3 regions of the Acidaminococcus nyctereutis genome follow, and region 3 is predicted to be linked to each of the others. Evidence: a T-box and tRNA genes for the amino acid it is inferred to sense, from the RefSeq annotation. Region 3 holds a T-box; the other regions hold tRNA genes.
What was found. A T-box is a leader RNA that pairs with one kind of tRNA and senses whether it is charged. The one in region 3 lies ahead of pheS (phenylalanine--tRNA ligase subunit alpha), so its partner is inferred to be a tRNA-Phe.
Positions count from the first base shown of each region.

Region 1: it has a tRNA-Phe gene. The T-box ahead of pheS (phenylalanine--tRNA ligase subunit alpha) is inferred to sense a tRNA for this amino acid. The anticodon was not compared.
Region 2: it has a tRNA-Phe gene. The T-box ahead of pheS (phenylalanine--tRNA ligase subunit alpha) is inferred to sense a tRNA for this amino acid. The anticodon was not compared.

Region 1 is NZ_JBQOUY010000006.1:87,430-97,932, reverse strand. Features, by position in the region: gene ACTUHY_RS05015 (autotransporter outer membrane beta-barrel domain-containing protein) at 1-1,818, shown strand, start outside; tRNA gene ACTUHY_RS05010 (tRNA-Asp) at 2,008-2,084, shown strand; tRNA gene ACTUHY_RS05005 (tRNA-Phe) at 2,087-2,162, shown strand; tRNA gene ACTUHY_RS05000 (tRNA-Gly) at 2,171-2,245, shown strand; tRNA gene ACTUHY_RS04995 (tRNA-Cys) at 2,255-2,328, shown strand; tRNA gene ACTUHY_RS04990 (tRNA-Leu) at 2,337-2,425, shown strand; gene uraA (uracil permease) at 2,539-3,807, shown strand; gene guaA (glutamine-hydrolyzing GMP synthase) at 3,886-5,430, shown strand; gene ACTUHY_RS04975 (DUF542 domain-containing protein) at 5,986-6,939, shown strand; gene ACTUHY_RS04970 (excinuclease ABC subunit UvrA) at 7,354-9,867, shown strand; gene ACTUHY_RS04965 (threonine aldolase family protein) at 9,951-10,503, shown strand, end outside.
Region 2 is NZ_JBQOUY010000021.1:6,813-17,315, reverse strand. Features, by position in the region: gene ACTUHY_RS09735 (radical SAM protein) at 1-732, opposite strand, end outside; gene ACTUHY_RS09730 (hypothetical protein) at 792-1,415, opposite strand; gene ACTUHY_RS09725 (phosphatase PAP2 family protein) at 1,532-2,047, opposite strand; tRNA gene ACTUHY_RS09720 (tRNA-Cys) at 2,170-2,243, opposite strand; tRNA gene ACTUHY_RS09715 (tRNA-Gly) at 2,253-2,327, opposite strand; tRNA gene ACTUHY_RS09710 (tRNA-Phe) at 2,336-2,411, opposite strand; tRNA gene ACTUHY_RS09705 (tRNA-Asp) at 2,415-2,491, opposite strand; gene ACTUHY_RS09700 (hypothetical protein) at 2,600-3,283, opposite strand; gene thyX (FAD-dependent thymidylate synthase) at 3,290-3,994, opposite strand; gene ACTUHY_RS09690 (Mini-ribonuclease 3) at 3,994-4,485, opposite strand; gene cysS (cysteine--tRNA ligase) at 4,470-5,915, opposite strand; gene gltX (glutamate--tRNA ligase) at 5,933-7,405, opposite strand; gene ispD (2-C-methyl-D-erythritol 4-phosphate cytidylyltransferase) at 7,429-8,616, opposite strand; gene ACTUHY_RS09670 (PIN/TRAM domain-containing protein) at 8,633-9,742, opposite strand; gene ACTUHY_RS09665 (CarD family transcriptional regulator) at 9,865-10,344, opposite strand.
Region 3 is NZ_JBQOUY010000027.1:15,901-26,403, reverse strand. Features, by position in the region: gene ACTUHY_RS10795 (nitroreductase family protein) at 88-627, opposite strand; gene ACTUHY_RS10790 (nicotinate phosphoribosyltransferase) at 641-2,101, opposite strand; gene pheT (phenylalanine--tRNA ligase subunit beta) at 2,221-4,659, opposite strand; gene pheS (phenylalanine--tRNA ligase subunit alpha) at 4,677-5,699, opposite strand; T-box leader at 5,736-5,929, opposite strand; gene ACTUHY_RS10775 (hypothetical protein) at 6,002-8,233, opposite strand; gene ACTUHY_RS10770 (IMP dehydrogenase) at 8,394-9,905, opposite strand; gene purD (phosphoribosylamine--glycine ligase) at 10,046-10,503, opposite strand, start outside.

The DNA.
Region 1 (10,503 bases), on a different contig from region 3:
CATGATGGGACCCGTCTGCTCCAGATCGACGGGGGCATCTGGGCCCTGGGGGATTCTGCCAACAAAGTGGATCTGGAAGGAAAGGACATCCGCATCGATCCGGCCAGCGGTATGCGGGCCGTCCAGGCCAATGCCATGCCGGTGGAAATCGGGGATAGCGCCACGGAAAATGCCGTAGTGAATGGAGAAATCTGGTCCGTATGCGGCAAGGCCCCCATTACGGTGGATGCCGGTCAATATGCCCTTTCCGCCAACGGCAGCACTTATGCGGCCCGGTCCACCGGGGGCGGCTCTATCACCCTAGGCCATGACGGCAGTACCGGGATCATCGACGGGGAACTGACGGCCGATGCCGGCAGCTCTCTGGAGGCGTATCTGAAAGGCAGCGGCTCCCGGTTGGATGGCACCGTGGAGGATGGAAATCTCGATTATGGCATCCGTTCTGATGCGGGGATCACCCTTCATCTCAATGACGGTGCCATCTGGAACCTGGACGGGGATTCCAAAGTCACCTATCTCCAGGCCGCTAAGGGAACCATCCATCTGAACCAGGATACCACGGATCAGAGCCTGTATACAGGGAACTTCGCCGGGGACGGGACGGCTGTCCTTATGGGCCACCAGGGGGATGCCCAGGTGAATGACCGTCTCTATGTGAAAGGGACCCATACGGGGACCACCCAGCTGCAGCTCCATGCCGTGCATGGCGCCTGGACTGACGGGGCCATCGGGTCCGTCCTGGCCAGTGTAGGGGACGAACAGGGAAAATTCTATGTGCCGGACCGGGAAGACCGGCTGTTCTTCCATCGGATCGTGCTGGATACCCATGAAAAGAGCCAGGGGGATACGGTCACCGACGGCTATAATACCGATTGGTACCTGAAGGGCTTCCAGAACCTTCCCACTGATGACAAGGGCCATCATACCCACTTCGTCCAGACCATGATGGGGCTTCCGGGCATGGATTACCAGATGTGGCGGGAAGACATGGACAGCCTGTTCAAACGGATGGGGGACCTGCATACCCAGGATGCGGCACCGGAAGGGGTCTGGGCCAGAGCGGCCGGGACCCGGAGCCAGCGCAGCGGGGAAGAAGGGGGCTTTACCCTCCAGCACCATCAGTACCAGGTGGGTTACGATAAGCTCCTGGGTGAGAACGGGAAAGAACGCCATTACCAGGGCATCGGCCTGGGATACAGCCGGGGTACGGGGACCTTCTCCGGAGGGACTTCGGATCTCACCGGCATCAGCCTGGGTCTCTACGATACCCATGTGAAGAAAGATGGTCAGTACTGGGATTTCGTCCTGAAGGGCCAGCATCTCTCCAATGAGGTGTACGGCCGTTATGGGGCCAAAGGGACCCTGGACAACAACGGCTTCACGGCAGGAGCGGAATACGGCTGGAAGAAGGCCTTTTCCGGCGGCTGGTTCCTGGAACCCCGGGCCCAGTTCACCCTGGGCTGGCTCCACGGAGCGTCGGAGGACCTGGCCAATGGGGTCCATTATGAGGAAAATAACATCCACAGCGCGGTGGGACGGGCCGGGTTCCGGGCCGGGTACGAAGACCATCGGGCCCAGTTCTTCCTGAAGGCGGACTGGTTCCACGAATTCGGGGGCAGTGGAGAAGTCCGCTTCACCGATGACGAAGGGTTCCTGAAGCTGGACCGGGATTACGGGGACAACTGGTTCGAATACGGCATCGGGATGGCCGTACAGCTGTCGCCGGAAAGCCAGTTCTACCTGGAAGGCGAAAAGAGCAGTACCGGCACCTACCGGAAGAACTGGAGCTGGAACGCTGGAGTGAGATGGAAGTTCTGAGGAAGTTGCATTCATAAATTAAAAGGAACCCGCTGCCCGGGTTCCTTCCTGAGGCCAGAGACCAGTGACCAGGGACCAGTGACGGGGCTGGGGAAAGTATTTTTCCAGCCCCAATTTTTCCCTTGACATTTCCCTCACTATACAGTATACTAATCAAGTCGACAGCGCCTGAGGGTGCTGACAGACAATGGCCCAGTAGTTCAGTTGGTTAGAATGCCGCCCTGTCACGGCGGAGATCGTCGGTTCGAGTCCGTCCTGGGTCGCCAATGCCTCGGTAGCTCAGTTGGTAGAGCAAAGGACTGAAAATCCTTGTGTCCGCAGTTCGATTCTGCGCTGAGGCACCATTCTTCATGCGGAAGTAGCTCAGTGGTAGAGCATCACCTTGCCAAGGTGGGGGTCGCGAGTTCGAATCTCGTTTTCCGCTCCATTTCTATATGGCGACGTAGCCAAGCGGTAAGGCAGAGGTCTGCAAAACCTTTATCCCCAGTTCGATTCTGGGCGTCGCCTCCAACTTTTTCGCCGAGGTGGCGGAACTGGCAGACGCAAGGGACTTAAAATCCCTCGGAGAGTGATCTCCGTACCGGTTCGATTCCGGTCCCCGGCACCATTGGAATTTGAAAGACTGTTGCATAGTCAGCAGTCTTTTTTTTGTGTGCCGAATCTGGAGAAAGATATGGTACAATAAGGGAGATCAAAAAGAACACAAAGGAGTCATGACCCATGGAAGAACGACGAATCATCCACGTGGAAGAAAAGCTTCCGGTCCTGGAAACCATTCCCCTGAGCCTGCAGCATCTGTTTGCCATGTTCGGCTCCACCGTACTGGTGCCTTTTCTCCTGCACGTGGACCCTGCCACAGCCCTGTTTATGAACGGGGTGGGCACCCTGCTGTACCTGACCATCTGCAAATGGAAGCTTCCTGCCTATCTGGGCTCCAGCTTTGCTTTCATTTCCCCTGTGCTGGCCGTCTGTGCCACCCCGGGGATGACCTACGGAGATGCCCAGGGAGGTTTCATCGCCTTCGGCCTCTGCTTCATCTTCATCGGCCTTCTGGTGAAACGGATCGGCACAGAATGGATCGATGTGCTGTTCCCGCCGGCGGCCATGGGGTCCATTGTGGCCATCATCGGCCTGGAACTGGCGCCTCTGGCCCTCAACATGAGCGGGTTCGTGGATCCGGTCCAGGGGATGACCAACGGCCAGGCCATGACCATTTCCATGTTCACCCTGATTGTCACCATCCTGGCCACCGTCCTGGGCCGGGGTTTCATCGCTATCATCCCCATCCTCATCGGGGTGGTGTCCGGCTACGTCCTCAGCTGGTGCATGGGAGTGGTGAACTTCTCTGCGGTGGAAACTGCCGCCTGGTTCTCTTTCCCCACCTTCTACCAGCCCCGGTTCAACCTCTCTGCCATCATGATGATCCTGCCTGCTCTCTTCGTGGTGCTGGCGGAACATCTGGGCCATCTCTTCGTCACCAGCGACATCGTGGGCCGTGACCTGATCAAGGATCCCGGGCTCCACCGGTCCCTCATGGCCGATGGCCTGTCCAACGTGCTCTCCGGGTTCCTGGGTTCTACTCCCAACACCACCTATGGGGAGAATATGGGGGTCATGGCCATCACCGGAGTCTACAGCACCTGGGTCATCGGGGGGGCGGCCATTTTCGCCATCCTGTTTTCCTTCATCGGGAAAGTCGCCGCGGTGATCCACGGGATCCCCACTCCGGTGATGGGCGGGGTCTGCATCTTATTGTTCGGGTTTATCGCTGCGTCCGGTCTGCGGATGATGGTGGAACGGAAGGTGGACTTCACCCGGCCCAAGAACCTGATCCTCACGGCTGTGACTATGATCAGCGGACTTTCCGGGGCGGCAGTGCACCTGGGGCCCGTCCAGCTCAAAGGCATGGGCCTGGCTACGGTGGTGGCTATCCTGGCCAGCCTGGCATTCCTGATTTTCGAAAAATTGGGCTTGTCCAACGAAAAATAATCGGATTTGGAATTGAAAGAATTTGTGAAGTATGGTATATTGTTTTAAATATTACAAACTACCAAAGGGAGGCAGACTATGGAGAATTTACAGCATGAGGTTGTCCTGGTGGTCGACTTCGGTGCTCAGTACAGCCAGCTGATTGCCAGACGCGTCCGTGAATGCGGTGTGTACTGTGAAATCATTCCTTACAACTATACCCTGGACAAGATCAAAGCCAAGAATCCCAAGGCCATCATCCTGTCTGGCGGGCCCAACAGTGTCTATGCGGAAAATACCCCCAGCGTGGATGCCGGGGTCTTCGAAATGGGGATCCCCGTCCTGGGCATCTGCTATGGCGACCAGTTCATGACCAAAGCCCTGGGTGGCGTGGTGGCCCATGCAGGCAGCGGGGAATACGGCAAGACGGCTGTCGTCCTGGATAACGAAACCCGTCTTTTCTCTGGCCTGGAAAAGAACAATGTGTGCTGGATGAGCCATCAGGACTATGCGGAAAAAGCCCCGAAAGGCTTCACTGTCATCGCCCATACCGCAGAATGTCCCATCGCTGCCATGCAGAATGAGGACAAGAAACTCTACGGCGTCCAGTTCCATCCGGAAGTCATGCATACTCCCTTTGGGAAGCAGATGTTCTCCAACTTCCTGTTCAATATCTGCAATCTGTCCGGGGATTGGACCATGTCTTCCTTTGCCCAGAACAAGATCCAAGAGATCCGGGAAAAAGTAGGGGATAAGAACGTACTCTGCGCCATGAGCGGCGGGGTGGATTCCTCCGTGGCTGCCGTCCTGGTCCATAAGGCCGTAGGCAAGCAGCTCACCTGTGTGTTCGTGGATCACGGCCTCCTGCGGAAAGACGAAGGGGACCAGGTAGAACAGGTCTTCAAACGGGATTTCGACATGAACCTGATCCGGGTCAATGCCCAGGATCGTTTCCTCAGCAAACTGAAAGGGGTCAGCGACCCAGAAAAGAAACGGAAGATCATCGGGGAAGAATTCATCCGGGTCTTTGAAGAAGAATCCAAAAAGATCGGCCATGTGGACTTCCTGGTCCAGGGGACCATCTATCCGGACGTGGTGGAATCCGGCGGTACCGGAACCTCTGCCACCATCAAGAGCCACCACAATGTAGGCGGCCTGCCCAAAGACATGAAACTGGGCCTCATCGAACCCCTCCGGGAACTGTTCAAGGATGAAGTCCGCGCCGTAGGCGAAGAATTAGGCATCCCCTCCGAACTGGTATGGCGCCAGCCCTTCCCGGGCCCTGGCCTGGCTATCCGTGTCCTGGGTGAAGTGACCGAAGAAAAGCTCCACATCGTGCGGGAAGCCGATGCCATTTTCCGGGAAGAAATCGCTAAAGCCGGGCTCAACCGGTCCATCTGGCAGTATTTCGCCTGTCTCCCCAACATCCGCAGCGTCGGGGTCATGGGTGACTTCCGGACCTACAGCAACACCATCGCCCTCCGTGCTGTCAACAGCACCGATGGCATGACTTCCGACTGGTCCCATATCCCTTACCATGTGCTGGATATCGTCTCCCGCCGGATCGTCAACGAAGTCCCTGGGGTGAACCGGGTGGTCTATGATATTACCAGCAAGCCGCCGGCGACGATTGAGTGGGAATAAGTTGTAGAGGCTGACGCATAACCCCTGAGCGCCATAGCAGGCCATCTGCTTTGTCAGGAGGGATTTGGAAGCCGGGCATATACCACTGTGTATTATGCCCAACTTCCAAATCCCTCCTTTCGCGCATCTGACCAACTCTGACGCTCAGGGAGGGAGTCGGGGGGAGGGTGTGCTGACGCATAACCCAGGCGCGGGATATGCACCTATCTACTTTGTCAGCGGGGAATTTGGTCCGCGGCATGTACGTCCATGTACTATGCCACGAACCAAATTCCCCGCTTTCGCGTATCTGGGTACATCTCCTGCGCCTGGAAGGAGCCGGAGGAAGAAGAAAGATGTCAGACACGGCCGGAGGCCTACAGATGTCAGAAGTCAGCTTGTTGGCGATGAGCAGATCGGTACTGCATCCAAAGCCAACAAAGCTGAAGTCTGACTTCTGAGAGGCCCGTCAGGGCCGGTTCTGATATCTTTCTTCATCTCGTTGTCATACCAACGGACGTAATCCCAGCATTCCGCTATACTTAAACCATCAAACAACTACGGGAGGAATGCTCCATGATTACTGTAAAAAATACCCTGGCTGAAGTGGTGCGGGATTATCCCCAGACCATCCCCTTTTTCAATGAACTGCATCTGGATTACTGCTGCGGCGGGGGAATCCCTCTGGAAGAAGCGGTAAAAGGGACGGACCTGGATGCCCAAAAAGTGGTGGCGGATCTGAACGGATACATTGCCAGCCACAGCGCCAAAACCGGCAGCCAGCAGGAATCCCTGGACCGGTTCAAGCAGCTTTCCATTCCGGACATGCTCCAGGACCTGGAAGCCACCCACCATGTGGATGAACGGAAATACATGGCGGAAATCGAAGCGGATCTGAACAAGATCCTCCTGGTCCATTATGTCCATCACGGGGAACTGCTCACCCGGCTCCATCATCTGTACGGGACCCTGAAAACCGACTTGGAAGAACATTTTGCCCGGGAAGAACGGCTGGTGTTCCCATTGATGCGGACCTATCCTCAGCCCAACCTGGAAATCCTCACCCTGGTCCAGAACCTGGAAGCCGATCATTCTGCCGCCGGGGACATCATCAAGGAAATCGAAGCCCTCACCGATCATTTCACCGTACCAGCCGATGCCTGTGCCACCTTCAAACGGACCTATCAGCTGCTGGAAGCATTCATTAATGATGTATTCGTCCATATTTTCAAGGAAAATTCCATCGTCTTCCCGGAATATGCGGAAAAGGCACCCAATCAGGAAGGGCTGGACCGTCAAGTGGAAGTGTCCCTGGAAAAAGAAGCAGGCCAGAACAGCAACTCCTGTGGCTACTGTGAAAGCGCTGAAGGGGAAGCGGAAAAGAGCCCCGTTCTCTACGAATGTGGAAACTGCGGTGCCCTTTACTGCAACGACTGCGCAGAAACCGGCTGCCCCAGCTGCGGCGCCTCTTTCAGCCACGCCCATTCTTTGGAATATTCCGGAAGCAGCTGGAATCCGAATCAGGACTAGTAGGCAATAAAAGGGCTGGCGCATGACCCATGCGCACGATATGGGCCCATCTGCTTTGTCAGCGAGGATTTTGGTCCGCGGCATGTACGTTCATGTACTATGCTATGAACCAAAATCCTCGCTTTCGCGCATCTGGACCCATCTCGTGCGCATGGCAAGAATCGGGAGATACTATATTCCAGCCAAAATCCGCTGTTTTCACGTATCTGGGTACATCTCCCGCGCCTGGAAGGAGTCGGGGGAAGAAGGAAAGACCTCAGCTTGTTGGAAGCAGAAAGTCCAGTACTGCATCCAAAGCGAATCAAGCTGAAGTCTGACTTCTTAGAGGCCCGTAAGGGCCGGTCTTATTTTACGCGACGGTACCTTTTTGTGCTATGATAAATAAAACCGCTTTTCTGTAAGGAGGCATGTCGCATGAGCGAAAAATACGTCCCTTCCGTTCCTGATCATATTGAGGTCCGGGGTGCCAGGGTCCATAACCTGAAAAATATCGACGTGGATATCCCCCTCCACAAAATCGTGGGAATTGCCGGGGTGTCCGGATCCGGGAAATCCTCCCTGGCCCTAGGGATCCTGTATGCGGAAGGGTCTCGGCGGTATCTGGAATCCCTTTCTACCTATACCCGGCGTCGGATGACCCAGGTGGAACGAGCAGACGTAGAAGAGATACGGTATGTTCCAGCTGCCCTTGCCCTCCATCAGCGCCCGGGTGTTCCTGGCATCCGCAGTACCTTCGGGACTCTTTCTGAACTGTTGAATAGCCTGCGTCTCATGTTTTCCCGGCTGGGGAGTCACCGCTGTCCTAATGGCCATTACTGCCCGCCGTCTTTCGCTGTGGCGGCCATGCAGGAAATTACTTGCCCGGTATGCGGTGAGAAATTCTACGGTCCCGGGGCGGAGGAACTTGCCTTTAACAGTACAGGTGCTTGTCCCACCTGCGGCGGAACGGGAATTGTCCAAAATATAAAAGAGGCAGCCTTGGTGCCGGATGATTCCAAAACGATCGATGAAGGAGCAGTGGTTGTTTGGGGAACCCTTATGTGGTCGTTAATGAAAGATATCGTACGGACCATGGGGGTCCGGACAAATGTCCCATTTCGTGACCTGACCCCTGAGGAAAAGGAAATCGTCTATCACGGCGAGCTGAAGAAACATCATATCCATTATGTTAATCCTAATACCCTGGAGCCAACAGAGATGGATTTCAACTACTACAGTGCGGTCAATTCCGTGAAGAATTCCCTGGCTAAGGTCAAAGATGAAAAGGGGATGAAGCGGCTGGAAAAATATCTAGAAGAGGACGTCTGTCCGGACTGCCATGGCACAAGACTGTCAGAAACTGCTCGTGCACCGCGGCTCAGAGGGATCGGGCTGGACCAGGCGGCTGCTATGACACTTTCGGAACTGATCCCTTGGGTGCAGGGGGTTCCGGCTTCTTTGCCGGAAAAGATGCGCCCCATGGCCGAAAGCATCTGTGATTCTTTCCTGGATGTCTCTAAGCGGCTGATGGACCTGGGACTGGGATACCTTTCTCTTGACAGGGCAGCGTCCACGCTGTCCACCGGTGAACGGCAGCGGGTGCAGCTTGCCAGGGCCGTACGGAACCGCACGACAGGTGTGCTGTATGTCCTTGACGAACCATCCATCGGTCTCCATCCCTTTAACCTCAAGGGTCTCACAGGGGTCATGGACGACCTGCTGGCAGACGGAAACTCCATTGTAATCGTAGATCATGATACCCAGGTCCTGAAAAACGCTGATTGGATGATCGAGATGGGAAAGGGTGCGGGAGCAGAAGGAGGCACGGTAATCTCCCAGGGAAGCGTCACTGATGTGGCAAAAAATCCGGAATCGGTCATAGGACCCTTTCTTTCGAATCAATACAAATCGAGGATCCGTCCAGTGACAGGAAAAGGATCTTTATTTGAAAAAGGCACTATCCATCTGGAAACAGGGAAAATCCACACGGTACATCCTTTGGATGTGAGGATACCTATGGGACGGCTCACAGTTGTAACAGGTGTTTCAGGATCTGGCAAAACCACAATGATCCTGGAGAGCTTGATCCCGGCACTTCAGGCAAAAATCAGCGGACAGAAACTGCCGGGACATATCAAAAGCATAGTGGCAGAAGGAATCAACCAGGTCAAGCTGATCGATGCTGCGCCAATCGGTATGAATGTGCGTTCCACTGTAGCTACCTATGCCAATGTACATGATGGGCTGAGAAAAATATATGCTAGGATAGCAGATGCTAAGGAACACTCCTGCAAGGCAGGTGATTTCTCCTATAATACAGGGAAACTCCGCTGTCCGGCCTGTGATGGAACAGGGGAGATTTCGCTGGACGTTCAGTTTTTGCCAGATGTAAAGATTCCTTGCCCGGACTGCAGAGGTTCCCGTTACAGCCAGGAAGCTTTCCGCATCCGCCGCAAAGCGCAAGATGGAAACGTCTACAGTCTGCCTGAACTCATGAACATGAGCGTGGATCAGGTGCTGCAGGCACTGGGGGGATTAAAGCTCCTGCAGCAGCGGCTTCAGGTCTTGCACGATCTGGGCTTGGGGTACCTGACACTGGGAGAAGAAACGCCTGGACTTTCCGGCGGTGAAGCCCAGCGGCTGAAGCTTGCCAGTGAAATGGGGAAAGGGCAGAGTGATTCCGTGTTTGTTTTCGATGAACCGACAATTGGCCTCCATCCCCAGGACGTAAGGACGCTCTTAAAAGTTTTCCAGACCCTTATCGACCATGGAGCTACGGTAGTGGTCATCGAACATGACCTTGATGTGATCAGGAATGCCGATTACATCATCGACATGGGGCCGGGAGGCGGCTTCCAAGGCGGAAGGATTGTGGCTGCCGGGACGCCGGAAGAGGTGGAGAAGTGCAAGGAGAGCCGGACCGGATCCTATTTGCAAGCTGACAAATAACCCAGGGCGTGTTTCTCTAGGACAAACCAGCTGGATTTATGATAAAATCAAGAGATAAATCATCTTTTCAGGGAGGACTTATCATGATCCGTTTCAATAACGACTACAACCACGGGGCCCATCCCAACATCCTGGAAGCCCTGACCCGTACCAATGATACCCAGTTCAGCGGGTATGGCACTGATGAATGGTGTGACAAGGCAGCAAGACTGATCCTGGACCAGTGCCAATGTCCCCAGGGGAAGGTGTATTTTTTCCCGGGGGCTACCCAGGCCAATCTGGTGACCATCGCTGCTTTCTTAGGTTCCTGTGACAGTGTGATCTGCGCTTCCACCGGCCACATCAACGGCCATGAATGCGCTTCCATCGAAAATACGGGCCATAAGATCCTGGCCCTGCCCCAAAAGGACGGGAAAATCACCGCTGCCCAGATCGAACAGGAAGTCAGGTCTTATTACGATGTCGGTGAACCGGAATGGCTTACTCGGCCGTCTATGGTCTACATCTCTTTTACTACTGAATACGGAACCCTCTATTCCAAAGCCGAACTCACTGCCATCTCGGAAGTCTGCCGGAAATATGGGATGGCTCTCTTTGTGGATGGGGCCCGGCTGGCCTATGGATTGGCTTCTCCTG
Region 2 (10,503 bases), on a different contig from region 3:
GGGCAAATACTGGCGCATCAGGCTGAAGAGCACCTGACCGGGACCGAATTCCCCTGCCACCCAGTCGATGATCTTCTTGCTGTCCTCCACCTGTCCCGGCAGGATCATGTGCCGGATAATCACGCCTTTTTTCAGCAGCCCCGTTTCCCCATCCATTTCATAAGGACCCGTCTGTCGGAACATCTCCCGGATGGCAGCTGTGGCCACGGCAAAATAGTTCCGGGCATGGCTGTACCGCCAGGCGGCTTCTTCGCTGACATACTTCAGGTCTGGCAGATAGATCTGGACCTTCCCTTCCAGCTGCCGAAGGGTCTCCACTTTTTCATATCCCCCGCAGTTGTACACCACCGGCACCGGCAGTTCCGGCTCCAGAGATTCCAGGATGGTGGGCAGGAAATGGGTGGGCGTCACCAGATTGATATTGTGGGCTCCCTGAGCGATCAGGTCCTGATAGATCCGGCGCAGATCGTCAGCGGTCATCTCCCAGCCTTTTCCCCCGCTGCTGATTTCGCTGTTCTGGCAGAACACGCACTGGAGCGTGCAGCCAGAGAAGAACACGGTGCCGCTGCCTCCGGAAGTACCGCTGATGCAGGGTTCCTCCCATAGGTGGAGAGCGGCCCGGGCCGCCCGGGGCCGCCAGGGCATCCGGCACCACCCCAGCTGCCCTGGAGCCCCATCGGCCCCAGGCCGTTCGACCCCACAGTCATGGGGACAAAGAGTACATTTGGTCATTGTTAGATCCTTTCGTAACAAGAGGGGGTGTTGCACAGAATGTGCAGCACCCCCTTTTCTCAGTATTTATACCCCCAGGAATACCGTCCCCTGTAATTATAGGGATAAATGGTTATATCATAATGGGCATTGTCCAGTTCGTGGACGATCTGATGCTTGAAAGGAGCCAGCGCCAGATGCAGGACTTTGAAAGGTTTCGATCCCCACATGGCTCCCTCATCGGAAATATCCACTTTGTACCCATTTTCATGGGAATAGGTTCCCGGTGCATGGTATCCCCGTTCCGCTCCTCCTGTGATCACAAAAGTGACTCCATTCCTTCGGGCCAGCTCATTCAAATGATCCAGGAAAGCCACCGTAGAGGCCTTGAAATGGGCCGTATCAGTCGTACCATTGCTCCGCCAAGAAGTATCCATGCCTTCTGTGCTGCTCCACTTCCGCAGGTTGCTCTTGCCGAAATCCCGCCGCCAGGCATAGGCCTGCTTGGTAGAAATCGGCTTATAGGACAGCCCTTTCCCTCTATTTTCCAGAGTGGATACCTTGTACCCGCTGGCAGCAGACCGGGAAGACGTACGTGCCCCGTAATTGAAGGGCACAGCCCGGCGCGCCATACCGGCAGCCGACGCAGAAACAGAAATGGTCAAGGAAGAAAACAACACAGTAGTGAGTACGACTTTATTCATGCGATTCAGCACATCTCCCAACGTTAAGATTCCAAAGTCAAAAATACCGACTCTATTATACGCGAAATTGAAAGAAAATTCAAGTAAGCTGTCTGTACACCTGTCACGCATTATCTCTACAGCCAGAGCAGCAGCCCGCTCCCCACCCCGGCCAGGAAACCAGCTGCCACATCGCTGGGATAATGGACTCCTCCCAAGACCCGGACAGCTGCACTAACTAGGCTGACCAGGAGGAAGATTCCCCCAACTGCCGGATGGATATACAGGTACACCATGGCAATGATGGTGGAAGAAAATACATGACGGCTGGGCAGGGATTCACCCTGCTTGTCCCGAGAGATCAAAGGTTTCAGGGGCCAGGCTTCATAGGGCCGGGGACGGTCGATCCGGCTCCGCACCACGGACACCAGCAGGAAGGAAAGAGCCGGCACCCAGAAAGCTTTCTGCAGCAGGAGGTTCCCGGCCAGCCCTCCCTTATGGATCAGTTCCCCCAAAAGCAAGGGGTACGCGATATACATCAGCACCACCAGGGCATTGTTGGCCAGCTGAAGGGCCTGGATCCTGCCGGGATGGCCTGCAAAGGGCCGTGTCAGCCGGGCATAGGTGCGGTCATAATGGCGTTCGAGATGCATTTTTCTCCTTTCTGGAAAACGGGGCTGTTGCATGCCAACGGCCCCGTTTGGGGGTCTCGAGACTAAAAGGGGCTGTGAAAAAATGAAGGATCATTTTTTCACAGCCCCTTTTGACTTCCATCTGGAGGCGACGCCCAGAATCGAACTGGGGATAAAGGTTTTGCAGACCTCTGCCTTACCGCTTGGCTACGTCGCCATATGAAAATGGAGCGGAAAACGAGATTCGAACTCGCGACCCCCACCTTGGCAAGGTGATGCTCTACCACTGAGCTACTTCCGCCTAAAGAATGGTGCCTCAGCGCAGAATCGAACTGCGGACACAAGGATTTTCAGTCCTTTGCTCTACCAACTGAGCTACCGAGGCAATTGGCGACCCAGGACGGACTCGAACCGACGATCTCCGCCGTGACAGGGCGGCATTCTAACCAACTGAACTACTGAGCCGTTGCGGCTGCCTTTTCAAGCGCCGACTTGTATAGTATAGAAGATTGTGGCAAAAAAGTCAAGAGCTTTTTCGCCACAGGTCATACGTCATAGGTCATACGTCATACGCTAAATGGTATGATCTGCCTGATCCACTTTTTCCAGGGTCTCTTCCAGATGCTCCTTCAGCTTGGCTTCCAGCTCTTTCAGGTTCCGGCTGTCGAAATCCATGGAAGCGTGAAATACGGAGTTGATCTTCACTTCCCCGAAGAACTGGTCTCGGAGCCGGTTGTACATAATGATCAGCTGATCCATCCGGTCGAAATTGGAATAGTCGATCAGGATGATGGATCCGTTGATATGCTCGATGGCATGGGCCGGCTTGATGTACAGCTCGAAGGGGCCGATTTTTTCCGGCAGGCTGTTGCCGTAGTTCCAGGTAAGGATCCCGTGCTCCGCCACCTGTTCCCCCAGGTTCACACTGGTGGGGTCTTCCATACTGTGGAGGATCCCGGACAGATAGGCTTCCACGTTTTTGGCGAACACATCCCTATCCTTGTAGATGAACCGGATGTCCCTGTAAGAATTCATTCCCATGGTATGGACCACGATATAGTCAAAAGTTTCTGAGGTGTAGATGATATCCAGCCGAGCCCGGAGCTCCGGGGCCTCATACCGGCAGATGGTCAGGATCTGGCCGTCGATGGTGTCCACCAGCTTCTTGGAGAACTGCCCTACCTGTTCCGGCAGCCCCTGGATGAAACCCCACTGGCGGGTCTCCTGCTGGATCTCTTCGATTGGTTTGTACCCCATGGCCGGTCACGCCTTCTCCCCGGCTTCGGCCGCATCCTGGGCCAGGAGTTTTTCCAGCCGTCCGCAGCTCATTTTCCCTTCATGGCAGACTCGGTCGCTGTCGCAGGTAGGGCCCGCTTTTTCAAAGAGGATGGGGGCCACGGCTTTCACCTGACGGAGCATTTCCCAAGCCAGGGCACGGATTTCCCACTGGGCCCGGCTGCAGCACCGGAGCTGGAAGAAATGGAGCAGGCTCCGGGCGTTCATGGTGACCACGATCTTGGTCTCCGCCGCGTTGGGCAAAATGTACCGGGCATCTTCCGCCGGCACCCCCGCCTCCGTCCATTTGTTGTACAGCTCCTGGATCCTGCCGCACAGCTCTTCGAATTCTTTTTTGCATTCGGGCCGGGCAGCCAGGGTAGGCGGCAGGATGGTCTCGAAATCGTGTTCCTTCACATACCGCTGGCTCTGCTGGCTGTAGGAAGCAATCCGGTGGCGCACCAGCTGGTGGGTCAGTACCCGGGACACCCCTTCGATGGCAAAGGTGAAGCTCACATGCTCGAAGGTAGAGGTGTGCCCCATCTGGCCCAGCCGGCGCACCAGGCTGGCCACTTCCTGGTCGGTCATCTTGGTTTCCAGTTCTGCCGCCCCGATGGGAGAATAGCAGAGCCGGGCGCTCATGGCCACGGTCCGATCCGGTTCAGGGGTATAGCGGAGCAGTTTCACATGCATCATTTTCTTTTCTGTTTCCTTTCCTCCTCCATGGCCTGGCGGATCCGTTCAAAGGAACGGTCCATCAGGGCCTGGAGCCGGTCTTTCCGGTCCAAGAGATACAGGTAGCCCATCAGGGCCTCAAAGGCCGTACCCTGCCGGTATTCCCGGACACTGGCGCTTTTTGGCACGGTGCTCTTGGTATTCCGGCCTCGGCGGGCGATCTGGGCTTCCTCTTCTGTCAGGATCCCGGCTTTTTCCATTTCATCCATGGCCTTGGCCTGCATCACCGCAGACACCATCCGGCTGGCCAGGTCGTGGAGCACCTGTACATGGCTGCTGACCGGCAAAAGCCGCATCCGTACGTACAGGGAAAACACCGCATCCCCGATATAGGCCAGTTCCACCGGATGGATCAGCCGGGGTTCCGGCAGGGTCTGGGACGTTCCGCAGGTGGCCAGCACATGGTCCAGGAGCCGCTGATACTGTTCGTATCTCACTTTCTCTTCCACCGTACGCCCTGGGGTGTGTCTTCCAGGATGATCCCTTTGGCAGCCAGTTCGTCACGGATGGCATCGGCTTTGGCGAAATCCCGGGCTTTCCGGGCGGCCTGCCGTTCTTCGATCTTGGCAGCGATCTCTGCTTCCTCGTTGCTCACGGCGCCCCCTTCTCCGTTGGCAGCCGGTTCATTTTCCAAGATCCCGATCACGTCCAGCATTTCCTTCCAGGCCTTAGCGATCTGTTCCACCAGTTTGCCATCGGGTTTCTTGGTCCCGCTGAGGATGGCGTTATGGTACACATTGATTTCCTTGGCCAGGGCGAACAGATAGCTGATGGCCAGGGAGGTGTTGAAGTCGTCGCTCATGGCGTCGAAGAAACCTTGGCGCAGTTCTGCCACTTTGTCCCGAAGGGCCAGGCTTTCTGCATCCGGTCCCACGGTGATCACCTGCTGGATCTCCCGCAGGTTGTTCTGGGCCGTACGCAGCCGTTCTAGGCTCCGTCCCGCTTCCGCCAGCCGTTCCTGGCTGAAGTCCAGGGGACTGCGATAATGGGTATTCAGGATGAAGTACCGGATGGTCTCCGGTTCATATTCTTTCAGCAGGTCATAGACCGTCTTGAAGTTCCCCAGGGACTTGGACATCTTTTCTTCATTGATGGTGATGAATCCGTTGTGGACCCAGTACCGGACAAACGGATGGACTCCTGTAGCCCCTTCGCTCTGGGCGATTTCGTTTTCATGGTGCGGGAAGATCAAGTCGCTGCCGCCCCCATGGAAATCCAGGGTGTTGCCCAGGTACTTGGTGCTCATGGTGGAACATTCGATATGCCAGCCCGGCCGTCCTTTGCCCCAGGGGCTGTCCCAGGCCGGTTCTCCCGGTTTGGCAGATTTCCACAGGGCGAAATCCATGGGGTTCTCTTTCCGCTCGTCCACGTCCACCCGGGCCCCGGCCATCATGTCGTCCAGCTTCCGGCCGGACAATTCTCCGTAGTGTTCGAATCTTTCCACCCGATAGTACACATCCCCGTCCACTACATAGCCGTAGCCGTTGTCGATCAGCTGCTGGACGGTATGGATGATGTCCGGGATGTGTTCGGAGACCCGGGGATAGATATGGGCCCGCTTTACATGGAGCTTGTCCATCACTTCGAAATACGCTTTGATATACCGGTTGGCGATCACATCCCAAGTCACGCCTTCTTCGTTGGCGGCCCGGATGATCTTGTCGTCCACGTCGGTGAAGTTCTGCACATAGGTCACATCGTACCCTTCATGGTCCAGGAACCGGCGGATCACATCCCAGACCACAAAAGGCCGGGCGTTGCCGATATGGGGATGGTTGTAGGGGGTGACCCCGCACACATAGATGCCGACTTTCCCCGGATGCAGAGGGACGAATTCCTCTTTCTGCCGGGTCATATCATTATATACACGGATGCTCATGAGAGTCTCCTTTCTTTTTACAGGCTCACGCCGGCCTTGGCCAGGCTGCCCCGGATCCGGGCTGCCACACGGTCTTTACCCAGAAGCGGGATCATTTCCGCCAGTTCCGGTCCATGCTGGTTGCCGGTAAGGGCCACACGGACGGGCATGAATACTTTCTTGCCTCCCAGTTTGGTTTCCTTCTGGACCGCTTTGAACAGGGCCTTGGTGCTGGCATGGTCCAGATTTTCTGCAGCTGCCAGTTTCTCCAGGAACAGGACCATGACCTGGGGCACCGTTTCTTCTTTCAGGACGGCTTCCGCTTCCGCCGTTTCGAAAGCGAATTCATCGGTGAAGTACAGGGCCACCTTTTCGGGGATCTCCTTCCCGAATTCTGCCTGATCCCGGGCGGTGAGGATGACCTTCTTCAGCCATTCCAGCTTCTCACCGGATTCTTCCCCGGTCATATAGCCGGCTTCTTTCATAAAAGGCACAGCAAAGGCCACATAATCCTCATCGGACAGCTGGCGCATATAGTGGGCATTCAGCCAGTTCAGCTTCTTGATGTCGAACACAGCCGGATTCTTGGCCACATGGTCCAAAGAGAATTCCCGGATCAGTTCTTCCCGGGAGAAGATTTCCTGGTCGGAATTGGGAGCCCAGCCCAGAAGGGCCAGGAAGTTCACGATGGCATCGGGCAGATAGCCCATCTGCCGGTACTGGTCCACGGACGTAGCCCCGTGCCGTTTGCTCATCTTCTTGTGGTCCGGCCCCAGGATCAGGGAAATATGGCCGAAGGTGGGTTTTTCGAACCCCAGGGCATCATACAGCAGCAGCTGCCGAGGCGTATTGGACAGATGTTCTTCCGCCCGGATCACACAGTTGACCCCCATCAGGGCATCGTCGATGACCACAGCGTAGTTGTAGGTCGGGATGCCGTCACTTTTCACGATGACGAAATCTCCGATGCCGTTGGAATCGAAATGCACATCTCCCCGGACTTCATCGTGGACCACGATATCCTGGTCTTCCGGCACCCGGAACCGGATGGTGGGTTTCCGGCCTTCCGCTTCGTAGGCTGCCCGCTGCTCCGGAGTCAAGTTCCGGCATTTGCCCATGTACCGGGGCATCTTCCCTTGGGCGGTAAGGGCTTCCCGTTCCGCTTCCAGTTCTTCCGGAGTGCAGTAACAGTAATAGGCCTTCCCTTCTGCCAGCAGCTTGTCGGTATATTTTTTGTAGATATCCAGCCGTTCCATCTGCCGGTAAGGACCGTTGGGGCCGCCTACATCCACCCCTTCATCCCAGTCGATGCCCAGCCATTTCAGGGCTGCCTTGATGTTGGCTTCCCATTCCAGCTTGGACCGGTCCCGGTCGGTGTCTTCGATCCGCAGCAGCATGGTGCCGTTCTCTTTCCGGGCCAGCAGCCAGTTGAACAAGGCAGACCGAGCGCCCCCGATGTGGAACGGTCCCGTGGGGCTGGGTGCAAAACGTACTTTCAATTTCTTTTCCATTGTATCTTCCTCCCAAAAGGTTTTTATCTGATCAGACTGGCCACGGCTTCGGCAGCGATGCCTTCTCCCCGGCCGGTAAAGCCCAGTTTTTCCGTGGTGGTGGCCTTGACATTCACCGCATCCCGGGAAAGTCCCAGATCCGCCAGGAGATTCTCCAGCATAGCCGGCTCATAAGGCGCCAGCTTGGGGCGCTGAGCGATGATCGTGACATCCACATTGTTCACCTGCCAGCCGGCAGCGTGGATCTTCTCCAGCACAGCAGCCAGCAGTTTCCGGCTGTCGGCCCCCAGATAAGCGTCATCCGTATCCGGGAACAAGCGGCCGATATCCCCCATGCCCGCCGCTCCCAGCAGAGCATCCATCAAGGCATGGAGGGCCACATCCGCATCGGAATGGCCGTCCAGTCCCCTGTCCCAGGGTACGGTGACCCCGCAAAGGATCAGGGGGCGCCCTTCCACCAGGCGATGGACATCATAGCCGGAGCCGATGCGAAATTCCATGTTTTTCCCCTCCCTGCGTCCTGCCAGATCCTGCGCCCAGGCCAGGTCTTCCGGCGTAGTGATCTTCCGATTGTCATAGGACCCTTTCACCAAGGCCACCGGACGCCCCAGAGCTTCCACCAGGCTGGCATCGTCCGTCACAGCCAGATGGGATCCCTGGGCCAGGCAGAAGCCTTCTTCCAGCAGTTCCCGCCGGAAGATCTGAGGAGTCTGGACCGCCCAGAGCCGGCTCCGCTCCAGGGTCCGGTCCACATGGCCCTGGGTATCATCCATTTTGATGGTATCCTTGCAGGGGACTGCCGCAATGGCAGCCTGTTCTTCCCGGGCCTTCTCCCAGACCCGCAGGAAGAGCTCCGGCCCCGCAAAAGGACGGGCTCCATCGTGGACCGCTATCCACTGGGTCCCCTCCGGGACCTGGGCCAAAGCATGGGCCACCGAATCCTGCCGTTCCTTTCCTCCGGTGACCACTCTCCAGGCAAGGCCAGGGAACTGCCGGGGCTGCCATTCTGCCAGCAGCTGCCGGGCCCCTTCCTCTTCTCCCGGAGCCACCGCCACCAGAGCCAGGGCCGCATCGGGCACCTGGTCCAGCTGATGGAGGCTGCGGACTAGGATGGGGATGCCCCGGATACAGGCGTAATTTTTATTATACCCCAAACCCAGTCTTTTTCCCATACCTGCAGCAGCAATGATGCAAACCAATTTGTTGTCCATCCCATCATTCCTTATCTTATTTCAGTTTGGCAAAGATCATCCGGCCGGCGGAAGTCTGGAGCACGGAGGTCACGGTCACCGGTACGGTGAAGTTCACACAGCGTTTGCCCCCTTCTACCACCACCATGGTCCCGTCGTCCAGGTACCCGATGGCCTGGCCCGGTTCCTTGCCTTCCTTGGCCAGATAGATCTGGAGTTCTTCTCCCGGCAGCACGGCCTGCTTCAGGGCATTGGCCAGGTCGTTGATGTTCAGCACCCGTACGCCCTGGATTTCTGCCACTTTGCTCAGGTTAAAATCGTTGGTAGCCACCACGCCTTTCAGCTCTTTGGCCAGCCGGACCAATTTGGTATCCACTTCCGTGACATCATCATAGTCCTTGTCAGCGATTTCCACCACAGCTTGTTTGTCCCCCTGGATGGACCGGACGATATCCAAGCCCCGCCGACCCCGGTTCCGTTTCAGGGTATCCCCGGAATCAGCGATCTTCTGCAGCTCCTCCAGGACGAATTTGGGGATCACGATGATCCCCTCCAGGAAGCCCAGACGGATCACTTCCAAAATCCGGCCGTCGATCAACACGCTGGTATCCAAAAGTTTATAAGTGCGGGAAACTTGGCGAGCACTGGCCTTCCGGGAATTCTCCTTATTCCGGGCAAACCAGACTCTGTTAAAAAATAAAAGGATATCTTCGCGTTTGTTCAAGGCCACTTTAGCGCCGATGAGAGCCCCCATGATACTGAAGATCAGGGAAATATACGGTCCCACAATGGGCAGCCGGGAAAATGCCGTCCCCAGGAGCGTCGCTACCACCAGCCCTATGATCACCCCGATGGACAGGACGAAAATGTCTCCGGTAGGAAGATCCGCCACATAGGAAGCCAGGATTTCCGAATAATGGAGCGTATAGTGGATCAGCGGCGTAGCAGCAGCTTTTCCCATATATCCGAAAACCAGGGCCCCGATGGCTCCCATGATCAGGTTCAGGGGTGTCACTCCCAGGAAGCCCCACTTCAGATAGTCCGAGGAAATGAATTCCCCCAAGAGCGGTGTGGCGATTTCCATCAGGAATACCCCAAGAGCGGCAAAGATCAAGATGATAACAAATTTAATGATTTTTTCAACCATTGTCTCACCTCCTTGTATAATATCATCCTCCATTTTACAATAATACGAAAATAAAGAAAAGAGATTGGATCAGAATTTTGAAGAAAGTGTAAAAAAAAAGGTGCACTTTACGTGCACCCCTTTCAGACAAACTGATCCAGCCACTTTTCACTTTTTTCTTCATCCACGCTCTCCACCAGCATGAACTCGCTGAGGAGGATCTGTTTGGCAGTGGTCAGCAGCCTCCGTTCTCCGGCGGACAATTTCTTTTCCGTTTCCTGTACAGCCAGGGTCCGGACCACATCGGCCACTTCAAAGATATCCCCGGTTTTCATCTTGTCCACATACATATTGTACCGGCGGTTCCAGGTAATCCGCTTCATCTTGTTCTCCGGCCGGGCTTTCAGTACATCTTCCACTTTGGGGAGGATTTTTTTGTTTACAATGGGCCGAAGTCCGATCTTATCCACATTGACTTCCGGGATCATCACTTTCATGTCACTGAGCAGCATCTTCAAGACGAAGTAATTGACCGCATGGCCATCGATCTGCTTCTGCTCCACATTTTTTATCACAGCTGCTCCATGCATGGGATACAGCACTTTATCACCCACTGCAAACATTCTGCTACCTCCTTACGTACAGAGTCGATACATCATCCACAACTGTATATATTGTAGCACGAACCAACCAGCAAGTCAAATTTTTAGATTATAACACTTTTCTTATATGACTGTCAACGTTTTTTTACAAAAAAAGTGGGGCTGCCGCATACGCACAGC
Region 3 (10,503 bases):
ACTCTGTTTTTTATTATACACTCTTTTAGAAAAAGGATAAAACAAATCCAGCCGGAGCGATGGCGGCTGCCCTCGGCTGGATCGTCTTCAATATTTACCCCAGTGGATCCGTTCCGGCTTGGCTTCTTCCAAAGTCCGAGGCCGCAGTTCCCGGGCCGGATGGCCCAGAGCCAGGATGGCTTCCACTTCTACTTCAGGAGGAAGGTCCAGCAGCTGTTGGAGATACTGGTGGGAAGTCAAGGGCTGTCCATCTTCTCCCAGGGTCTCCGAAACCATATGGCGCACTTGCACCCAGCAGCTCCCCAGCCCCAGTTCTTCCGCCTGGAGCATCATGGCCAGAAGGGCCAGGGAAGCATCTTCCACCCAGGCATGGGAATCCAGATGTCCCATGACCACAATGGCGGCCGTTGCTCCATTCAGCATATCGGCAAAATGGGGTTTGCACCGGGCCAGGGCCTGGAGGGTAGACCGATCCTCCACCACCAGCAGTTCTGTACTGCGGAGATTCTTGCTGCTGGGCGTCATCAGCCCGGCTTCCGTGATTTTCTCCAGATCTTTCCGGCTCACCGGTTCTTCCGTATATTGGCGTACGCTCCGCCGTTTGGCCAACAGGTCAAAGAATGCCATCTGCTTTCCCTCCTTATTTGCCTTTCTTGGCATCTTCCAGCAACCGCATCTTCATGGCATAATACTTTGGACTCATATCCAAGAAATGGGTATGGGGATTGCTGAAGCGTTGCTCTTCCGGCCAGATTTCATGATCCAGCTGCTGCCGCACATACCGGCGGATTTCCTCCAGGGACGGGGACGGATGGGTCCGCTTGCCCTTTTCCAGGACCAGTTCCTGGAGCTCCCGGAAGGTACAGTCTTGGAAAGCCATCTTCTTCCAGGGACGCTGGGTATCTACAAAGGAGAACTCCTTCACCTCCCGGGGATCTTCATCCAGCAGGGTCAGGAGGTCCGCAATGGCATGGCCGGTCTTATCGTACACCCTCCAAGCCCGTTTCCGGCCGGGGTTGGTGATTTTTTCAAAGGTCTCAGAAATCTTGATCTTGGGGATGATAGCCTTGTCTTTATGGACGGCCACCAGTTTATAGACTGCGCCAAAGACCGGATCGCTCTTGGCGGTGATCAGCCGTTCCCCCACCCCGAAGGAATCCACGCAGCCCCCCTGTTCCAGGATGGAGCTGATGGTATATTCATCCAGAGAGTTGCTCATGACGATGATGGCATCGGTCAGGCCCGCATCATCCAGCATCTTCCGGGCTTTCTTGGACAGGTAGGCCAGGTCCCCGGAATCGATCCGGATGCCCTTCAGCCGCTTCCCCATGGGCTCCAGGACTTCCTTGGCCACCCGAATGGCATTGGGCACCCCGGAATCCAGTACATCGTACGTATCCACCAGCAGGATGGCGTTATCCGGATAGATTTCCGCAAACCGTTTGAACGCCGTGTATTCATCATCATAGTACATGACCCAGCTGTGGGCCATGGTCCCGCTCACGGGAATGTTGAACATCTGCCCGGCCAGGACCGTTGCTGTACTGTTGGCGCCACCGATGTAGGCAGCCCGGGCCCCATAGACCGCCGCATCCATGTTGTGGGCCCGCCGGGCGCCGAAATCAGAGACACCCCTTCCCTGGGCGGCTTTGACGATCCGCTGGGCCTTGGTAGCAATCAAAGACTGGTGGTTGATCTCGCAAAGGATGGCCGTCTCTACCAGCTGGGCGTCGATGAGGGGGGCATAGACCGTGAGCAGAGGTTCATCAGGATAGATGATGCTCCCTTCCGGCATGGCATAGACACTGCCCCGGAACTGGTAGGTTTCCAGCCACTGGAGGAAGGGCTCACTGAACACGTGGAGACTCCGCAGATAGGAAATATCTTCTGTGGAAAAATGCAGATTTTCCAGGTAGTCCAGGACCTGTTCCAACCCGGCAAAGATGGCGAAACCGCCGTCATCCGGATTGTTCCGGTAAAATACATCGAAGGACACATAATCATCCCGGTCCCGTTCTTTATCTTCAAAATAGCCATTGGCCATGGTCATTTCGTACAAGTCGAACATCATGGACAAATTCCTTGCGTCAAATTGTTTCATGGGTCTCCACCTTTCCAGGTACATTATTTGTAACCCATTGTACCACAGTTTGTCCGTTTTCGGAAAAATAAATTAAAAAGGGGGATGTTGCACAGGACGTGCAACATCCCCTTCTTAATTTACTCTCTCAGGACCCCTTCGAAACGTTCCTGAACTTTCTTCACCACCTGATTGATGATGTCGTTGATTTCCTTGTCCTTCAATGTCCGTTCCAGATCCTGGAAGGTCAGGCTGAAGGCCACGCTCTTGCAGCCGCTCTTCACCTGCTTGCCGCTGTACACATCGAACAGCCGCACATCCTTCAGCAGCGGGCCGGCTTGGGTGCGGATCTCTGCCATCAGGTCCACGGCGCTGACGGTCTTGGGCACCACCACGGCGATATCCCGGCTGGTGCTGGGGAACTGCGGGATATGGGTGAACTGAGGGATCCGTTCCGCCCCATCCACGAAGCTGCTCAGATCCAGTTCCAGCACGAAGGTTTCCCCGCTGAGGCCGAACCGTTCCTGGACCTGGGGATGGAGGGCCCCCATGAAGCCCACAGCTTTCCCGTCATGGAGCACCGTACAGCTCTTGCCAGGATGGAGGAATCTCTCTTCCGGTTTGGCGTAAATCACCCCGCTGGCCTGGAGCACTTCCAGCACCCCTTCCAAGTCCCCTTTCAGGTCGAAGAAGTCCACAGCTTCCTTGCTTTCCGTCCAGTTCAGTTCGTTCCGTTTGCCAGCCAGCACCAGGCACAGGCGGGTCTTTTCCGCAGGTTGTTCCGTCAGCGGCAGGGCCTTGGGCAAGAATACCCGGCCTACTTCAAACAGGGCTACCCGGTCGTTCTGCCGGGCCAGGTTGTAGGCAGCGGTGTTCAGCAGGCTGGGCACCAAGGTAGTGCGCATGGTCCGGAAATCATCGCTGATGGGGTTGATGATCTGGATGGCCTGCCGACGGCTGTCGTCCGCGTCCAGCCCCAATTTATCGAAATCTCCGGCGTTGATGAAGGTATAGGTCATCACTTCGTCCAGCCCGGCATCGGCCAGGTAATTCCGGATCTTATCCTTCACGTCTTCGATAGGAGCCTGCCCGCCCCGGGCCATATCCAGCTGGGGCAAGGTGGACGGGATCTTGTCATAGCCGTACATCCGGGCCACTTCTTCTGAAAGGTCCGCATCGCAGGTACAGTCATTCCGCCAGGTGGGCACGGTGACCAGCCAGCTGCCGTCGGCCTGAGGTTCCACCTGGAACCGTAGCCCTTCCAGGATGGACCGCATCTGGGCATCGGTGATTCCTTCCGTGCCGATCCGCCGGCGCAGGGCTTCCGGAAGGGCCTTGATCTTCACCGGTTCCTGGGGCACCGGATAGTCTTCCACCACACCGGCTACGGCCTTGCAGGCACCCATCTCTTCCAGCAGATGGACGGCCCGGTCCAGGGCATCATGATCCCGGATGGTATCCACCCCCCGTTCGAACCGCTGGGAAGCCTCGCTGCGCAGGCCCAGGTCCTTGGAGGTATGCCGGATGCTGGGACCGTAGAAGGTGGCGGATTCCAGCATCACGTTCACGGTCTTGCCGGTGACTTCTGTGGCTATGCCCCCCATGACACCCCCCAGACCGATGGCTTTTTCCGGGTCGGCGATGACGATCATGTTGGGATTCAGCTCCCGTTTCTGGCCGTCCAGGGTCACCAGGGTCTCCCCTTCCTGAGCCCGGCGGACGATCCAGGTGTGGTCTGCTACCGTGTCATAGTCGTAGGCGTGCATGGGCTGGCCCAGTTCCATCATCACATAGTTGGTCACGTCCACCACGTTGTTGATGGGACGGATATTCACGGCCCGGAGCAGTTTCTGCATCCACTCTGGAGACTCCGTCACCTGGATATCCTTCACCATCCGCATGGCGAACCGAGTGCACAGATCTTTGCACTGGATCTCCACTTTGGCACAGTCGGCTGCGCTGCCGGCGGCTTCATCCCGGGTGGCCAGCTTGGGCAGGCGCAGGCTCTGTCCCAGTACCGCAGCGGTTTCCCGGGCCAGGCCCAGCATATTGAAGCAGTCGCTCCGGTTGGCAGTCAGGTCGATGTCCAGCACCACATCATCCAGGCCCAGAAGCTGTTTGACGTCCACTCCGACAGGCGTATTGGCCGGCAGGATGAAGATCCCGTCCCGCTGTTCCGGCAGCAGCAATTTGGCATCAATGCCCAGTTCCCCGGCGCTGCACAGCATGCCATTGGAATCCAGGCCCCGCATCTTAGCGGCTTTCAGGGTCATGCCATTAGGGAGATGGGACCCTACCACCGCCACCGGCACCCTGTCACCCTGGTGCACATTCTGGGCCCCGGTAAGGATCTGGACCAGTTTCCCCTGTCCCAGGTCCATCTGGCAGACCCACAGATGATCAGAATCGGGGTGCCGTTCGATCTGGGCCACCTTCCCGGTGATGACTCCTTCCAGGCCTTCCCCCAGATGGATCACCTGTTCCACTTCCAGTCCCACCCGGGTCAGTTTATCCGCCAACACTTCCGGCGTCACAGGAATATCCACATATTGTTTCAACCAATTAATCGAAGCTAACATTGTCCATTGCCTCCCACTCAGAATTGACGGATGAACCGCAGGTCATTTTCGAAGAACAGACGGAGATCGTCGATGCCGTAGCGCAGCATGGCAATCCGTTCCACGCCCATCCCGAAGGCAAAGCCCTTCATCTTTTCCGGATCGTAGCCGCTCATCCGCAGCACATTGGGATGCACCATCCCGGCCCCCAGGATCTCCAGCCATCCGGAGTTCTTACACACCCGGCAGCCCCTGCCTCCGCACATGACGCAGCTGATGTCCACTTCACAGGAAGGTTCCGTAAAGGGGAAGAAGCTAGGCCGCAGCCGGATCTTCACGCTGTCCCCGAACATTTCCTTGCAGAACAGTTCCAGGGTCCCTTTCAGGTCCGCCAGGGAAATGTCCTTGTCCACCACCAGGCCTTCCACCTGATGGAACATAGGAGAATGGGTGGCATCGTAGTCGTTCCGGTACACGGTGCCCGGACAGATCATCCGGATGGGAGTGTTGGGTTCCCGGCTCTGCATGGTGCGGGCCTGGACCCCGGAAGTCTGGGTCCGGAGCAGGATATCGTCAGTGATGTAGAAGGTGTCCTGCATATCCCGGGCCGGATGGTCCTTGGGCAGGTTCAGGGCTTCAAAGTTGAAATAGTCCGTTTCCACTTCCGGTCCTTCTTCCACTTCGAACCCCATACGCATGAAGACTTTCTTGATGTCCCGCAGGGTCTGGGTCACCGGATGGAGATGGCCCAGGGCCGGTTTCCGTCCCGGCAGGGTGAAGTCCAGGGTCTCGCTGGCCAGTTTTTCTTCCATCTGATGGGCTTCCAGCAACTTCATCTGTTCGTTGATCCGCATTTCCATCTTGGCCCGGACTTCGTTGACCATCTTGCCGATCTTGGGCCGTTCTTCTGCGGCCACGTCTCCCAGGCTCCGGAGAATGGAGGTCAGGGCCCCCTTCTTGCCCAGGTACTGGACCCGGATATTCTTCAGATCTTCCACACTTTTGACTTCGCTGAGATCCTTCTGGATCTTCTCCCGCAGTTCCTGCAGTTTGTCGCTCATTTTCACGCCTCCTAAAAAAATAGAACCTCCGTCCCCACAAGGGGCGAAGGTTCGCGGTACCACCCTATTTTTCACTCATTCAGCCGATAACGCAGCCAGCGCCGGGCCTACTCCGTTCAGTCCGGTTGCTCCCAGGTGAACTTCCCCATCCCTTTCCGTGCGGGGCTCCCACCTGCTCCCCACTCTCTGTGACCTCCGGAAATGCGTACTCTCCTGTTCATAGCAAGGTATGGAATTGAATGGAAATATTATAACACAGTTGAAGAAAGGGGGCAAGGGGGCAGCTGGCTCCCTTCAGTACCTTATAAAGCGGCAGCCTGTTCCAGCTGTTCACTTAAGCGTCCCTGCTCCTTCAGTCTTTGAATATGGGCCCGGGTCAATTTTTTGCAGCTCTTTCCCGGCAGTGTCAGGCCGAACTGAAGCAGTTTCTCCTCGGCGATATCCACCTGGTTTTCGTCAATCACCTGGAGGATTGTCTGATAGGCCTCCATTTCCAAATTGAGAAAAATCTGGCCGTCCAGACAGTTCTCCTTCCCTCCGGCGACTTTTTCCACAAAGAAATCTGCCATTTCCTGGATATCTGCTGTCTTATCCAACAGATGCAGCAGGTGGAAATTTGCCTCCCAGTCTCTGCGGAAAGCAATCTTGGCTCCCTGGGCAGCGTCCAATCCTTCCATGGCAGCCAGGAAAACCAGATTCCCCTGTTCCTGCTGCTTTTGGAGATACTTCAGGCAAACAGGAGTTTGGAGGATTTGTTCCGCCTGCTGCACAATTTTCTTTCTGTGGGTCCGTTCTGCATACTGCTGGACGTAGAAAGCCATCTGATACAAGGTGCCGTCGGGTTCCGCTTTGCCGATTTTCTCCAGGAAGCTGCGGAGCAGTTCCTTTTTCCCATGATAGGCTTCGATACCCGGGACAGGACCACCTTTGATCATGGAACAAAGGATCTTTCCGGCATCCAGCAGATCTGCGCTGTCCGGCTGGCTGTTCCTGACCACCTCGGTCAAGTTGATTTTCTGGGCAGCTTCCAACGAGGAATATTCCGGTAAGATGATGTTGTCGATGCCTTCATGGAGGAGCCAGGCCTTGACTTCTTCATTGCATGGCTGCAGCTGATGGACCGCAAAGATCCGCCCCCAGCCGTGGACTTTCTGGGCCAATCGGAAGATCTCTGCATCCCGGTTCTCCCAATTTTCCATATTCCGCAGCACATGGAAAGTGAATTCATCGGCCTGGCCCAGCTCCCGGAGCCTCTCTTTGTCTTTTTCCTCCCAAGGATGACGGCTCTGGGCTGTCAAGAACAGTGCCGTTTTGATACATTCGATTTCTCCAGAACGTTCCATGAGATTCCAGGCAAAATCCAGCAGATTGTGCACATCCAAAGCGTCCTGGTGCCGGTAGAGCCAGGACCCGAGCGCATCCATATAAGGAAGGAGGATTTCATCCGGATCAGCAAAAAATGCCTTCAGGCAGTTTTCTGCTGCCACCCCATCTCCCTGGCTGGCCAGCCGGAAGACTTTCTTCAAAGGCCGCGGCACCGGCATAGGAACATAGGCGTGGTGATACCCGCCCCCATCCAGGAACCCATCGATGAAAGTATATTCCTGGGATTCCTTGGGAGGGCGCAAGGTAAAATCAGGAAACAGGCTCCCCTTTTCCTCCAGCTCCTGATGGATCTTCTGATACAGGGACTGTTCCCCGGAAGAGGCAATACCCATGGCCCGCCGTCCAAAAGGCCCCCGGTAAAAAGAAAGGAGCGGTCCATCCCCTTCAGCTCCTGTTCTTTTCAGGATAAACGTATCCTTCCAGATCCCTGTATACCGCCCGGCAAGTTGGTTATGGACAGCCTTCAGCAGTTCCCCTTCGGTAAAAGCCTCCTTATTTTCCGCCTTGAGCCGTGCCTTTATGGTAAAACGAGAATAAGGACTTCCCGGAATTTCTTCTTTCCTGATGAGTTTTTCATTCTCCTGCAGATGGGGCTCCTCTTTATCACAGCACACCAGGTCCAGATAGCATACAGGATACGCCACAGCAGTAAATTCCGGATGCCAGTTTCCTGCATTTCCGGGACTGTAAGCATGGACAGCCTCTACAAAAGTATGGGTATCCTGGAAGGACTGGGGAGGAAAATTCCAGTGCAGCTGCCCTCTCCCCACAAAGGGAACTGGATTGAAAATATTGACGAACAGCCATCCAGTGAAATTTGGAACCCTCTGGACTGTAAAATATTCCTCAAAGATTTTTTCCAACTGAGACTGGGGAGCTGGATAATTTCGCAAGATCATAATTTTCCCATCTTTCAGCCGGAATCCGAATTCAATTCCATAAGACATCCCCTCAGTGGGATCATATTCGTAGGATGCCTGCAAAAAAGCAGTCTCTCCGATCATACGGGAAGGCTGCAGGACCAAGAATTTGATTGCCCGCTGTTCCAGCCGTTCCAGCTGTTCTGCCAGCCGTTTCCCCGTTACCCGGCCATAGTTTTCCAGGTCCGTTTTCAACTCCCAGCCAAGTGCCCTCTTTTTCACTGCCATGGTATCCCCTCCCCCTTTTTCTACAGTATACCATATCATCTGTGGCATTTTCTGGACTGGGAAATACAACGGGGAGGGTGAGGGATCTTTTTCTCCCTCAAGGCGCAAAAAAAGAAGGACCGTGATGATCCACAGTCCTTCTTTTTTTGCTGTTTCTGGATTATTTTGGATAGTTGCTGCTGGTGTTCTCTTTCAGCACAACGTCGTGAGCCCCGCCTTCTACCAGGCTGGTAGCGGATACCAGGGTCAGTTTGGCCTTTTTCTGCAGTTCGGGGATGGTGAGGGCCCCGCAGTTGCACATGGTGGACCGCATCTTGGAGATGGTCAGGTTCACGTTGTCCTTCAGGCCGCCGGCGTAGGGCACGTAGGAATCCACCCCTTCTTCGAAGGAGAGCTTCTTGTCGCCGCCCAGGTCATACCGCTGCCAGTTCCGGGCACGGGCAGAACCTTCGCCCCAGTATTCCTTCATATAGGTGCCGTTAATGTTCACCTTGTTGGTGGGGGATTCGTCGAACCGGGCGAAATACCGGCCCAGCATCAGGAAGTCAGCGCCCATGGCCAGAGCCAGGGTCATATGGTAATCGTACACGATACCGCCGTCGGAGCAGATGGGCACGTAGATGCCGGTTTCCTTGAAGTATTCGTCCCGGGCTTTGGCCACTTCGATGACGGCTGTAGCCTGGCCCCGGCCGATGCCTTTCTGTTCCCGGGTGATGCAGATGGAGCCGCCGCCGATCCCGATCTTCACGAAGTCAGCGCCACATTCTGCCAGGAACCGGAAGCCTTCGGCATCCACCACGTTGCCGGCCCCTACCTTCACGGAATCACCGTATTTGTCCCGGATCCATTTCAGGGTCCGTTTCTGCCATTCGCTGTAGCCTTCGGAAGAGTCGATGCACAGCACGTCCGCACCGGCTTCTACCAGGGCCGGCACCCGCTGTTCGTAGTCACGGGTGTTGATGCCGGCGCCTACCACATGGCGTTTCTGGTTGTCCAAGAGTTCCAGGGGATACTGTTTGTGGGTGGAATAGTCTTTCCGGAACACCATGTACATCAGGTTGCCTTCCTTGTCGATGATGGGCAAGGTGTTCAGTTTATGTTCCCAGATGATATCATTGGCCTGTTTCAGGGTGATGTCGCTGCTGCCCACCACCATGTCGGACACAGGCGTCATGAAGTCTTTCACCTGGTCTGCCATGTCCATCCGGCTAATCCGGTAGTCACGGCTGGTGACGATCCCTTCCAGATGGCCGTTCTTGCTGCCGTCGCTGGTCACGGCCATGGTGCTGTGGCCGGTCTTTTCTTTCAGGGTCAGCACATCGGCCAGGGTGCTGTCCGGACGCAGGTTGGAATCGCTGACCACGAACCCAGCCTTGAAGCTCTTCACACGGGCTACCATGGCCGCTTCGCTTTCGATGGTCTGGGACCCGTAGATGAAGGAGATGCCCCCTTCCCGGGACAGGGCAATGGCCATATTATCATCAGATACGGACTGCATGATAGCAGAAACCAGGGGAATATTCAGGCTCATCGCCGGTTCTTCACCTTTTTTGAATTTCACCAGCGGAGTCTTCAGACTCACATTTGCCGGAATGCATTCGCTGGAAGAATATCCAGGAACTAAAAGATACTCACTGAAAGTATGAGCAGGTTCATCATAGATAAAAGCCATTGTATATCCCCCTTTGAAATATTTTTTCCATTTTAGCATCAGTCTGTCACAAATGCAACAGGTTTTTCTCTTTATTCCAGGATAATCTGTGGAAATAGACCGCAGCGGCTGGAATCGGGCTGCGGTCTGGTGTCTATACCTTATTTCGTTTTCAGCCGGCGCAGGGCTCTCCAGGCAATATCCTGCCGGAAATGGGCTCCCTCGAAATGGATCTTTTCCACCGCATCGTAGGCTTTCTGCTGGGCAGAAGGAATGTCGTCTGCCACGGCGGTGACTCCCAGTACACGGCCCCCGTTGGTAAGGATCTTCCCATCCTCTTCCCGGGTACCGGCATGGAATACTACCACGCCATCCATAGCATTGGCTGCTTTCAGGCCAGTAATGGGCAAACCTTTCTTGTAGGAAGCCGGATAGCCGCCGCTGGCCATGACTACGCAGACGGCCGCCTTATCACTCCATTCTACCATGTCAGGGGTCAGGGTGCCTTTGGCACAGGCTGCCATGATCTCAGCCAGGTCGCTCTTCAGGAGGGGCAGTACCACCTGGGTCTCCGGATCCCCGAACCGGGCATTGAATTCCACCACTTTCACGCTGTCCA